Syntrophobotulus glycolicus DSM 8271: one gene and its partner. The protein of the gene in region 1 interacts with the protein of each later gene in a pairwise test. Links are inferred from orthologs where the notes say so. Each region holds a gene or a part of one and is shown in the gene's direction. Other genes may lie near its edges.

Region 1 (4,840 bases):
ATATTTAATCATATAATTCCTGACCGTTTCAATAAAATCAGTATCCTCCATATCAATTGGCCGTAAATCAAAAATAATGCGCCTCATGTCTTTCAGATTGGAACGGACTAAATGATTTAAATCCTGAATCTCTTTTTTTACCTTTTCCTGATCGATCTCCAATAGTTTTTCGGCAATTTCCAAACGCAAAATAATATTGGCAAGGTTTTGCGCAGGCCCGTCATGAACTTCTCTGGCGATTCTCTTGCGCTCTTCATCCTGAACCTTAATAATCCGCAAAGCGATTTCTTTGCGAACATCATTGTGATATAGAGTGTTCATATCAGAAATCCCCTGTTTTAACAGGGAAATGGCAAGGCTGACTTGATTCATCAGATTATCGGCCCGTTCAACCGTATGATCAAGATTCTTAAGAGAACGCTCCAATTCATCTCTGCGGTGTCTTAATTGGAGTTCCTTTTCCTGGATCAATTGAAGATCGATCTGGGAATTTTTTGCTTCAATATACACTTCCATCATTTGCTTTTCCGTATATCTCTTGTAATTGAGGCTGGTTTCCATAAGAACCTGTCTGAGCTGCTTTTCTTTTTTCTGCTGAGCGTCAACATTTTTAATTGTTTCCGAAATTTCCACTTTTAAATAGTCCAATTCTTTGTTTAAATGTTGAAACTCCAGCCTTGTGGTTTCCGCAATATTAAATATTTCTTCTTTTCCATTCTCAACTGCTTTTAGGGTTGCTTCGAAAGCCGCGTTTAACCGTTCCATTTCCGACACTCCGAACAATTATTCTGAATTCCCAATAGTAATTCGACACTATTTTGCTTTTTCCTACTATACTGAAAAAATTGATCCTCTTGACATAGAATAACCTGTTTGCTATGATTTATTTTGACTTGACGGGGCGTAGCGCAGTTTGGTAGCGTGCTTGGTTCGGGACCAAGAGGTCGCGTGTTCGAATCACGTCGCCCCGACCATTGAATTACAGTTCATTTGGAAGAGGAGAAGTTTGACTTTGTCAAACTTCATTTTCATATTTGATAAAGTATCCGGAAAGGTGCTGAGATCATGCTGAAAGGCCGGAAAACAATCATCAGGCCCTTGGAAACTGATGATTTGGATATTCTTTATACCTGGTTTAACGACGGAGAATTTTCTCACTGGCTTACCGGCGGCTGGCCCTTGCGTACTCTTCTGCGCCGGGAGGAGATAGAAAGGGTGATCTATGACGATGATCCGCAAAGATATGCAATCCTGGATATTGCCGATCATTCAATGATCGGCACAATTGGTTTCGGGGAAGTCAATGTCCCTTCCAGGAACGCTTCACTCTATATTGGCATAGGAGAAAAAGACCATTGGAGTAAGGGGTATGGATCTGATGCTTTGCATAGCTTTATTGCTTTTCTGTTCAACTCCTGGAATTTACACCGTCTCACGATAAAAACATGGTCCGGCAACAGCCGGGCTTCTTCCTGCTATCAAAAACTGGGCTTTCAACTGGAAGGCCGGCTCCGGGACGCTTATTATGTTGACGGCGCATATCAGGATGAGTTGGTCTTTGGTCTGCTCAAGGAAGAATGCAAGTTTTAATTTTTTCACGGTCTCCTTTTGACTTTTTTGCCCGGACGAAGTTTTTGATTAATATTGATAATATTGTACAATTGCAGTAAAATATAAATAATTGAATTAGACAATTTTAGTTTCTGGGGACAGGTGCAATTCCTTACCGGCGGTAAAGCCCGCAAGCCGCAAGGCCGATTCGTTGAAATTACGAAGCCGACAGTTAAAGTCTGGATGGGAAGAAACGTTTTCTGATGTCGTTGAACATTGGATTAATTGTTTTTGCGTCGAAAAATCCCTCGGAATTTAAAATTTCCGAGTTTTTTTATTTAAGGGTGATTAAAATGCAAACCGGTTTTTCTGATCAAGATAAGTTTTATATGCAAAGAGCGCTTGATCTTGCTGAGATGGCCGAGGGCCGGACCAGCCCCAATCCCATGGTAGGCTGCCTGATCGTGAAAGATGGTCTGATTATCGGCGAAGGATACCATCAAAAGGCCGGTACTCCTCATGCTGAAGTCCACGCTTTGACCGCGGCCGGAAAGAGAGCCTCCGGAGCGGATGTCTATGTGACGTTGGAACCCTGCTCTCACTTTGGCCGGACTCCTCCCTGCTGTGACGCTTTGATTCAGGCTGGGGTGAAGCGGGTATTTGTCGCTCTTGTTGATCCCAATCCTCTTGTCCGGGGAAAAGGAATTCAAAAAATGCGGGCTGCCGGAATTGAAGTATTTACGGGATTACTGGAAAATGAAGCGGCTAAATTGAACGAACCCTTTGTGAAAGCCATGAAAACAAACCTGCCTTTTGTTTTGTATAAATCCGCAAGCACCGCTGACGGCAAGACAGCCTCCTGCACCGGTGATTCCCGGTGGATCACCAATGACCTCTCCCGTAAATATGTTCATGAGCTGCGCAACAGCTATGATGTCATTATGGTTGGCAGTAAGACCATTCTCCAAGACAATCCTCAATTAACCTGCCGGATAGCCGGAGGACGTCACCCGGTAAGACTTATTGTCGATGGCACCCTTTCCATCCCAGAAGAAGCCAGGCTTCTCTCTCTTTCCGAAGGGTCGACAATTATTGCAACTACCCGGGCGGCATCTCCGAAAAAAATAGATAAATTAAAAAAGATCAGGAACAATATTGAGGTATGGGTTTATTCCGAAGAAAGGTACGTACCGCTGAAAACGTTAATGCAGGATATTTTAGAAAAGGGTTATCAGAGTGTTTTACTGGAAGGCGGCGGTACTTTAGCCGGACAGATGATTGCGGAAAAGCTTGTTGATAAGGTGAATTTATTTATTGCCCCCAAGATCATCGGGCAAAGCAGCTTCTCCCCCATTTCCGGGTTTTGTATAAATTCGATGGCCGATGCCGTTATGATCAGGGAGATGGAAATGAAAGAATTTGCCGGAGATATTCTGCTTTCCGGTTATTTAAAACAATAAAGCACGGAGGAACACGAAGATGTTCACTGGCCTGATTGAAGAACTTGGTTCGATAGAAAACATTGAAATTGGCGGAGAATCAGCAGCCTTAACCGTTAACGCAACTAAAGTGCTGGAAGGTACAGTTCCGGGGGACAGCATCGCGGTCAATGGGGTTTGTCTGACTGTGACCAGGATGGGCAACAAGCTGTTTACGGTTGATGTCATGGCTGAGACCCTTCAGAAAACCGGCCTGCAAGAACTGAAACCCATGTCCAGGGTCAATTTGGAAAGAGCCTTAAGACTGAGTTCCCGGTTAGGCGGTCATCTGGTCAGCGGACACGTTGACGGTGTCGGGACGGTGCGGTCCGTCAAACAGGTCGGTATCGCTAAAGTCTATTCGATTCAGACAACTCCGGCAATCATGCATTATTTAATCCCCAAGGGCTCGGTGGCTGTGGACGGAATATCCCTCACAGTAGTCGAAACAGGTACGGATTACTTCACGATTTCGATTATCCCCCATACTTTCCAAAACACAACTCTCTATGATAAAAAAGCAGGCTCCAGGGTTAACCTGGAAACCGATTTGATCGGAAAATATGTCGCCAAGTTTCTTAAAACCGATGAACCGCCGGACCAGAGGGGCTCTCAAGGGATCACACTTGAACAGCTCTCCAGGTTTGGCTTTATTTAAAGGAGTGATATATTGTGGCAACCGAAAGAACTCTTTTTGACACGATTGAAGAGGCTATCGAGGAAATCAGGGATGGTAAAATGATCATTGTGGTGGATGATGAGGATCGCGAGAATGAAGGCGACCTTGTGATGGCAGCCGAAAAAGCCACACCAGAGGCAATAAACTTTATGGCTACTTATGGACGCGGCTTGATCTGCGCTCCTCTGACGAGACAACGCATGCATGAACTGAAACTGGATCCTATGGTGGAGGAAAATACTGATCCTCACGGAACCGCTTTCACCGTCAGTGTGGACGCTTCGACCAGCACAACCGGAATCTCAGCGTTTGAACGAGCGGCTACGATCCGGGCGCTTGTCGATTACAGGACAAACCCCGCGGATTTGCGCCGCCCCGGCCATATTTTCCCTTTGCAAGCCAAAGAAGGGGGTGTTCTGGTCCGCACCGGTCATACTGAAGGTTCCGTAGATCTGGCCCGTTTAGCGGGCTTACAGCCTGCCGGTGTCTTATGTGAAATCATGAATGATGACGGAACGATGGCCAGAATTCCTGACTTGATGGTTTTTAAAGAAAAGCACAAGCTGAAAATGATTTCCATCAAGGAGTTAATTCAATACCGCCGCCGTACAGAAAAGCTGATTGAGATGACTGAGATAATTAACTTCCCTACAGATTTCGGGATATTCAAAGCGACTGGGTACCGCAGTATTTTGGATAATAAGGAGCACCTTGCTTTAATTAAGGGGGATATCTCCGACGGCAAGCCGGTCCTGGTCAGGGTACATTCCGAATGCCTGACAGGTGATGTATTCTTCTCTCAAAGATGCGACTGCCGCGATCAGTTATCTGCGGCCTTAACGCAAATTGAACGTGAAGGGCGCGGTGTCCTGCTCTACATGCGCCAGGAAGGAAGAGGAATCGGCTTGCTGAATAAGCTCAAAGCTTACAAACTTCAGGAAGAAGGCAAAGATACCGTAGAAGCCAATATCGCTCTTGGCTTCCCTGCCGATCTGCGGGACTATGGTGTCGGGGCCCAGATTCTGGCCGATCTGGGAATTACCCAAATCAGGCTGATGACCAATAATCCCAAAAAAATCATTGGGCTTGAAGGTTATGGAATTCAGGTTGTGGAACGGGTTCCCATCGAAAT
Region 2 (4,891 bases), 1.3 Mb from region 1 along the record:
GAACAAATATCATATATTAATCCGCATGGAACAAGTACACCTTATAACGATAAATTTGAAACGGAAGCAATCAAGAAGATATTCGGAGACCATGCTTATCAGGTGCCGATCAGTTCAACGAAGTCTATGATCGGGCATTTGCTCGGTGCGGCCGGAGCGGTTGAGGCAATCGTCTGTATCAAGGCTCTGGAGGAAGATTTTGTGCCGCCGACAGTGGGGTACCAGGTGAAGGACGAAGATTGTGATCTTGATTATGTCCCAAATTTCGGCCGCAAAGCAAATGTGGAATACGCATTGTCCAACTCCCTTGGTTTCGGCGGACACAATGGCACAATCATTTTAAAAAAATGGTCAGAGGGAAAGTAAATGGAATTAAATGAGATTAAGGAACTGGTCAAATTGCTTGACGAATCAAGCCTAACCTGGCTGGAACTTGAACTGGACGGCTCCAGAATCCTTCTGAAAAAGGAGAAGCAATTGACAGCTGCCGGTAAACAGGAGGTTCCTGTCAGCGTTCCGGCAGCTGCGTCTGCGGTTCAGGCTGAAGAGCCCGATCCTGTTCAGCCTGCGGCAAAATACAGGGAAGATCTGATTACCGTCAGTTCCCCGATTGTCGGGACTTTTTATTCCGCGGCTTCCCCTGAGGCGGAGCCTTTTGTTGAAGAAAACAGTAAGGTGAAAAAAGGCGACCCTCTGTGTATTATTGAGGCGATGAAACTGATGAACGAGATCGAGGCGGAACAGGATCTGGAAATAGTTGAAATCCTGATCACCAACGGTGAAATGGTAGAATATGGTCAGCCCTTGTTTTTGGCCAGAAGTATTTGATCATAAAGAGGATGGTGCCGGCTATGAGTTTGGATATTAAGGAAATTCAGGAGATCATTCCGCACAGGTATCCTTTTCTCCTGATTGACAGAGTAGAGGAACTTCAAGAAGGAAAAAAAGTTGTTGCCTATAAAAATGTCACAATGAATGAATACTTTTTTCAGGGACATTTCCCTCAGGAACCGGTTATGCCGGGGGTCCTGATTATTGAGGCTTTGGCGCAGGCCGGCACGGTAGCCGTCTTAAGCGTGGAAAAATACCGGGGTAAAATCGCATTTTTTGCCGGTATCGACAAGGCCCGTTTCAAAAGAAAAGTTGTCCCTGGCGACGTCATAAGACTGGAAGTAGAGTTTGTGAAGCTTAAGGGGCCGGTAGGTATCGGCAAGGCTGTGGCTACCGTTAACGGTGAGCTGGCTGCGGAAGCTGAGCTAAAGGTATTTATCGGCTAAACCGTGTAATTGTAAAAAGTGTTCTAAATTTGGATCAGTATTTATACTTTGGGGATAAGCAGGTGAAGTCTTGTTTAAAAAGATTCTCATAGCGAACCGGGGAGAGATCGCGGTCAGAATAATCAGGGCATGCAGAGAAATGGGCATTGAAACAGTTGCCGTTTATTCGGAGGCGGACAGAAATTCTTTGCATGTTGAACTTGCCGATCAGGCCGTCTGTATTGGATCGGCCAGATCACAGGACAGCTATCTCAGTTTGACGAATATTATCAGTGCCACGGTCCTGACCGGAGCGGAAGCCATTCATCCGGGGTATGGGTTCCTGGCGGAAAACAGTAAATTTGCCGGGATGTGCAAGGAGTGCCGGATTACTTTCATCGGACCGGACCTTGAGACGATTGAGATGATGGGAAATAAATCCCGGGCCAGACAGACCATGATGAAGGCCGGAGTACCGGTGGTGCCTGGTTCTGAAGGCCTTGTGCATGATGATGAGCATGCTGAGGCGGAGGCGGATAGAATCGGATATCCGGTGATGCTCAAGGCTTCAGCCGGGGGCGGAGGAAAAGGAATCCGCATCGTTTGGGAAAAAGGGGATCTGCAAAAGGCTTTTGCAACGGCCAAAACTGAAGCGATGGTTAACTTTGGGGATGATTCGATGTATCTCGAAAAGTTCATTGAAAAGCCCAGGCATATCGAATTTCAGATTCTCGCTGATCATCATGGCAATGTTATCCACCTCGGGGAAAGAGATTGTTCCATTCAGCGGAGAAATCAGAAAGTCATTGAAGAAGCGCCTTCTGCGGCCCTGACTGCGGATCTGCGCAAGCGGATGGGCGACGCGGCGGTTAACGCCGCTAAAGCCGTAGGCTATAAAAATGCCGGAACGATTGAGTTTCTGCTGGACGTCCACGGTCAATTCTACTTTATGGAGATGAACACCCGTATTCAGGTTGAACACCCTGTAACAGAGCTTATCACAGGAGTAGATTTGATCAGAGAGCAAATCAAAATTGCCGCCGGTAAAAAGCTGACACTAATTCAAAATAATGTTAAAATTAAAGGGCATGCCATTGAGTGCCGTATTAATGCCGAAAATCCGAATTTGAATTTCCGGCCTTCCCCGGGTAAGGTGAACATCATGCTTTGGCCCGGAGGAAAGGGAGTACGCGTTGACAGCGGAATTTACAATGGCTATGTGATCCCTCCTTATTATGATTCCATGATCGCTAAACTGATTGTGCACGGCGAAGACCGACAGGATGCCTTAAGCATCATGAAGCGTGCTCTGGATGAATTTGTGCTGGAGGGAATAGATCATAATATTGAGTTTCTTTTTGAAATATTATCCCACGACAGGTTTGCGTCAGGTGACTTTGATACTTCTTTTCTGTCTCAGGAATTTAATTTTTGAGTGCTGAAATGATTCAGTATTGAAAGTTTGAGGAATAATCATTGAAAATTAATAAAGTTTTTCGAAAACCAAAATATATCGTGCTGCAGCAAAACGCTCTAAGACCGGATGAGAAAGCCTCGCAAAATGAGGGTCCGGCAATACCGAATGGTTTATGGATCAAATGTCAGGACTGTGGCGCAACAATTTACAATAAGGACCTGCTTAAAAGCAATGGAGTCTGTACAGTTTGCGGGCGGCATTTTCGCCTCAGTGCCGCGGACAGGATCGAGCTGATCATGGATACCGGGACCTTTCGCGAGATCAATGACCGACTTTCGACATTGAATCCTCTCGATTTCCCGGGCTATGAAGAGAAAATTTTATCCTATCAAAATGATTCCGGTATCCATGAGGCGGTGATTACCGGTTATGGCAAGATTTATGGGAATAATACGGTGATCGCCGTAATGGACAGCAAATTTCTGATGGGCAGTATGGGCTCTGTCGTAGGGGAAAAAATTACGCGGGCAATCGAATTTGCCGGTGTCAAAAAACTGCCGTTAATCATATTTACAGCATCAGGAGGAGCGAGGATGCAGGAAGGGATTTATTCCCTGATGCAGATGGCCAAAACTTCTGCCGCTATTGCCAAGTTCAGCCAAAACGGAGGATTGTACATTTCCGTACTGACTGATCCCACTACCGGAGGAGTGACAGCCAGTTTTGCGATGCTGGGAGATCTTATTCTCGCCGAACCCGGGGCTTTGATTGGGTTTGCCGGACAGAGGGTCATTGAACAGACGATTCGGCAGCAGCTCCCTGAAGGCTTTCAAAAAGCGGAGTTCCTGCTGGAGCATGGCTTCATAGACAAGATCGTGCCGAGAAATTCCATGAAGACGACACTGTCACGGATTATCCGGCTGCATCAATAATTTAGGCTCAGGAGTGTAAAGATGCTCGAAGGAGAAAAAAATATTCGGGAACTGAAAAACAAAATCGGCGAACTGGAAAAAATGGCCGAAGAAAAGCAGATCGACTTTTCAGACGAGATCGGGAAGCTTGAAGCTAAACTCCTGGAATTAGAAGCCCAGGCCTATGGCAGCATTTCGCCGGTAGACAAATTTACTCTTTCCCGGATGCTGGAACGGCCTACCTCACTGGACTATATCGAAAAGGTTTTCGATTATTTTATCGAATTCCATGGCGACAGGTATTTTGGTGATGATCCCTGCATTGTCGGAGGCATAGCAAAATTAGGTGATCTGCCTGTAACAGTGATCGGGCAGCAGCGCGGACGGAATATGAAAGAAAATGTGAAACGCAATTTCGGAATGCCCAATCCGGAAGGATACCGCAAGGCTTTAAGGCTGATGAAACAGGCCGAGAAGTTCAAACGGCCTGTTATCTGCTTTATCGATACCAAAGGAGCCAATCCGGGGATCGGACCGGAAGAAAGAGGCCAGGGAGAGGCAATTGCCCGCAATCTGATGGAAATGGCTTTGCTGAAAACGCCGGTTATTTCCATTGTTTTAGGAGAAGGGGGAAGCGGCGGGGCCTTGGCCATGTCAGTCGCCGATGAGATTTGGATGCTTGAGCATGCCGTGTATTCGGTTGTTTCACCTGAAGGATTCTCCAGTATTCTCTGGAAGGACAGTTCCCCGGACCGGATTAAAGAAGCCGTCAGCCTTTTAAAAATGACTGCTCAGGACTTAAAAGAAATGGGCGTGATTGACCGTATTCTGCCCGAACCGCCGGGTGGGGCGCAAAACGATCCTCAGGCCATGATAGACCTTGTAAAGGAACAGCTATTGCAGGTTCCATTCCGGGCCATGGCTGAAGAGACCGCTCAGATGGTAGAAAAAAGATACGAAAAATATCGGAAAATAGGAAAGTTCCTTGAAGAATAGGTACCAATAGAAGAATAGGTGCCAATAGCATAAGGAGAGGCGTCATCCATTGCGGACAACGCCTCTTTCTTGATTTTCCGTATCGGTTGGTATGGGTTAATCCTGCCGGCCTTATGTCAGCATAATGCCTCAACGGTGAGCACGATGATAAACAGGATTAAGACGATGATCATATCCAGGCCATAATAATGGGGATATGCGTACATGATTGCCGCCTCCTTTATGACGAGAATACGCCGGGAATGTAAAATGTACCATGAAATTTTTTGGACCCTGTTTACGTTTAATATATGATCGGAGCAAATGACCTG

Evidence for each region.
Region 2: the proteins of ribD (region 1) and SGLY_RS15185 interact in binary tests that used the Escherichia coli proteins (3 or more experiments, as listed by UniProt). The link is inferred for Syntrophobotulus glycolicus DSM 8271 from one-to-one orthologs.

Annotation. Positions count from the first base shown.
Region 1 is NC_015172.1:1,823,444-1,828,283, forward strand. What follows is about bases 1,079-3,957. They hold ribD (bifunctional diaminohydroxyphosphoribosylaminopyrimidine deaminase/5-amino-6-(5-phosphoribosylamino)uracil reductase RibD), read left to right. Parts: upstream 1,079-1,904; coding sequence 1,905-3,011; downstream 3,012-3,957. Other genes in these bases: SGLY_RS08935 (GNAT family N-acetyltransferase), read left to right, coding at 1,079-1,590; SGLY_RS08945 (riboflavin synthase), read left to right, coding at 3,031-3,687; SGLY_RS08950 (bifunctional 3,4-dihydroxy-2-butanone-4-phosphate synthase/GTP cyclohydrolase II), read left to right, coding at 3,702-3,957. In the rest of the region: SGLY_RS08925 (sensor histidine kinase), read right to left, coding at 1-765; more of SGLY_RS08935, read left to right, coding at 1,066-1,078; more of SGLY_RS08950, read left to right, coding at 3,958-4,840. UniProt on the Escherichia coli protein: Converts 2,5-diamino-6-(ribosylamino)-4(3h)-pyrimidinone 5'-phosphate into 5-amino-6-(ribosylamino)-2,4(1h,3h)-pyrimidinedione 5'-phosphate.
Region 2 is NC_015172.1:3,077,995-3,082,885, reverse strand. What follows is about bases 590-3,519. They hold SGLY_RS15185 (acetyl-CoA carboxylase biotin carboxylase subunit), read left to right. Parts: upstream 590-1,347; coding sequence 1,348-2,691; downstream 2,692-3,519. Other genes in these bases: accD (acetyl-CoA carboxylase, carboxyltransferase subunit beta), read left to right, coding at 2,733-3,519; fabZ (3-hydroxyacyl-ACP dehydratase FabZ), read left to right, coding at 852-1,277; accB (acetyl-CoA carboxylase biotin carboxyl carrier protein), read left to right, coding at 590-828. Also shown: fabF (beta-ketoacyl-ACP synthase II), read left to right, coding at 1-366; more of accB, read left to right, coding at 367-589; more of accD, read left to right, coding at 3,520-3,605; SGLY_RS15175 (acetyl-CoA carboxylase carboxyltransferase subunit alpha), read left to right, coding at 3,627-4,580. UniProt on the Escherichia coli protein: This protein is a component of the acetyl coenzyme A carboxylase complex; first, biotin carboxylase catalyzes the carboxylation of the carrier protein and then the transcarboxylase transfers the carboxyl group to form malonyl-CoA.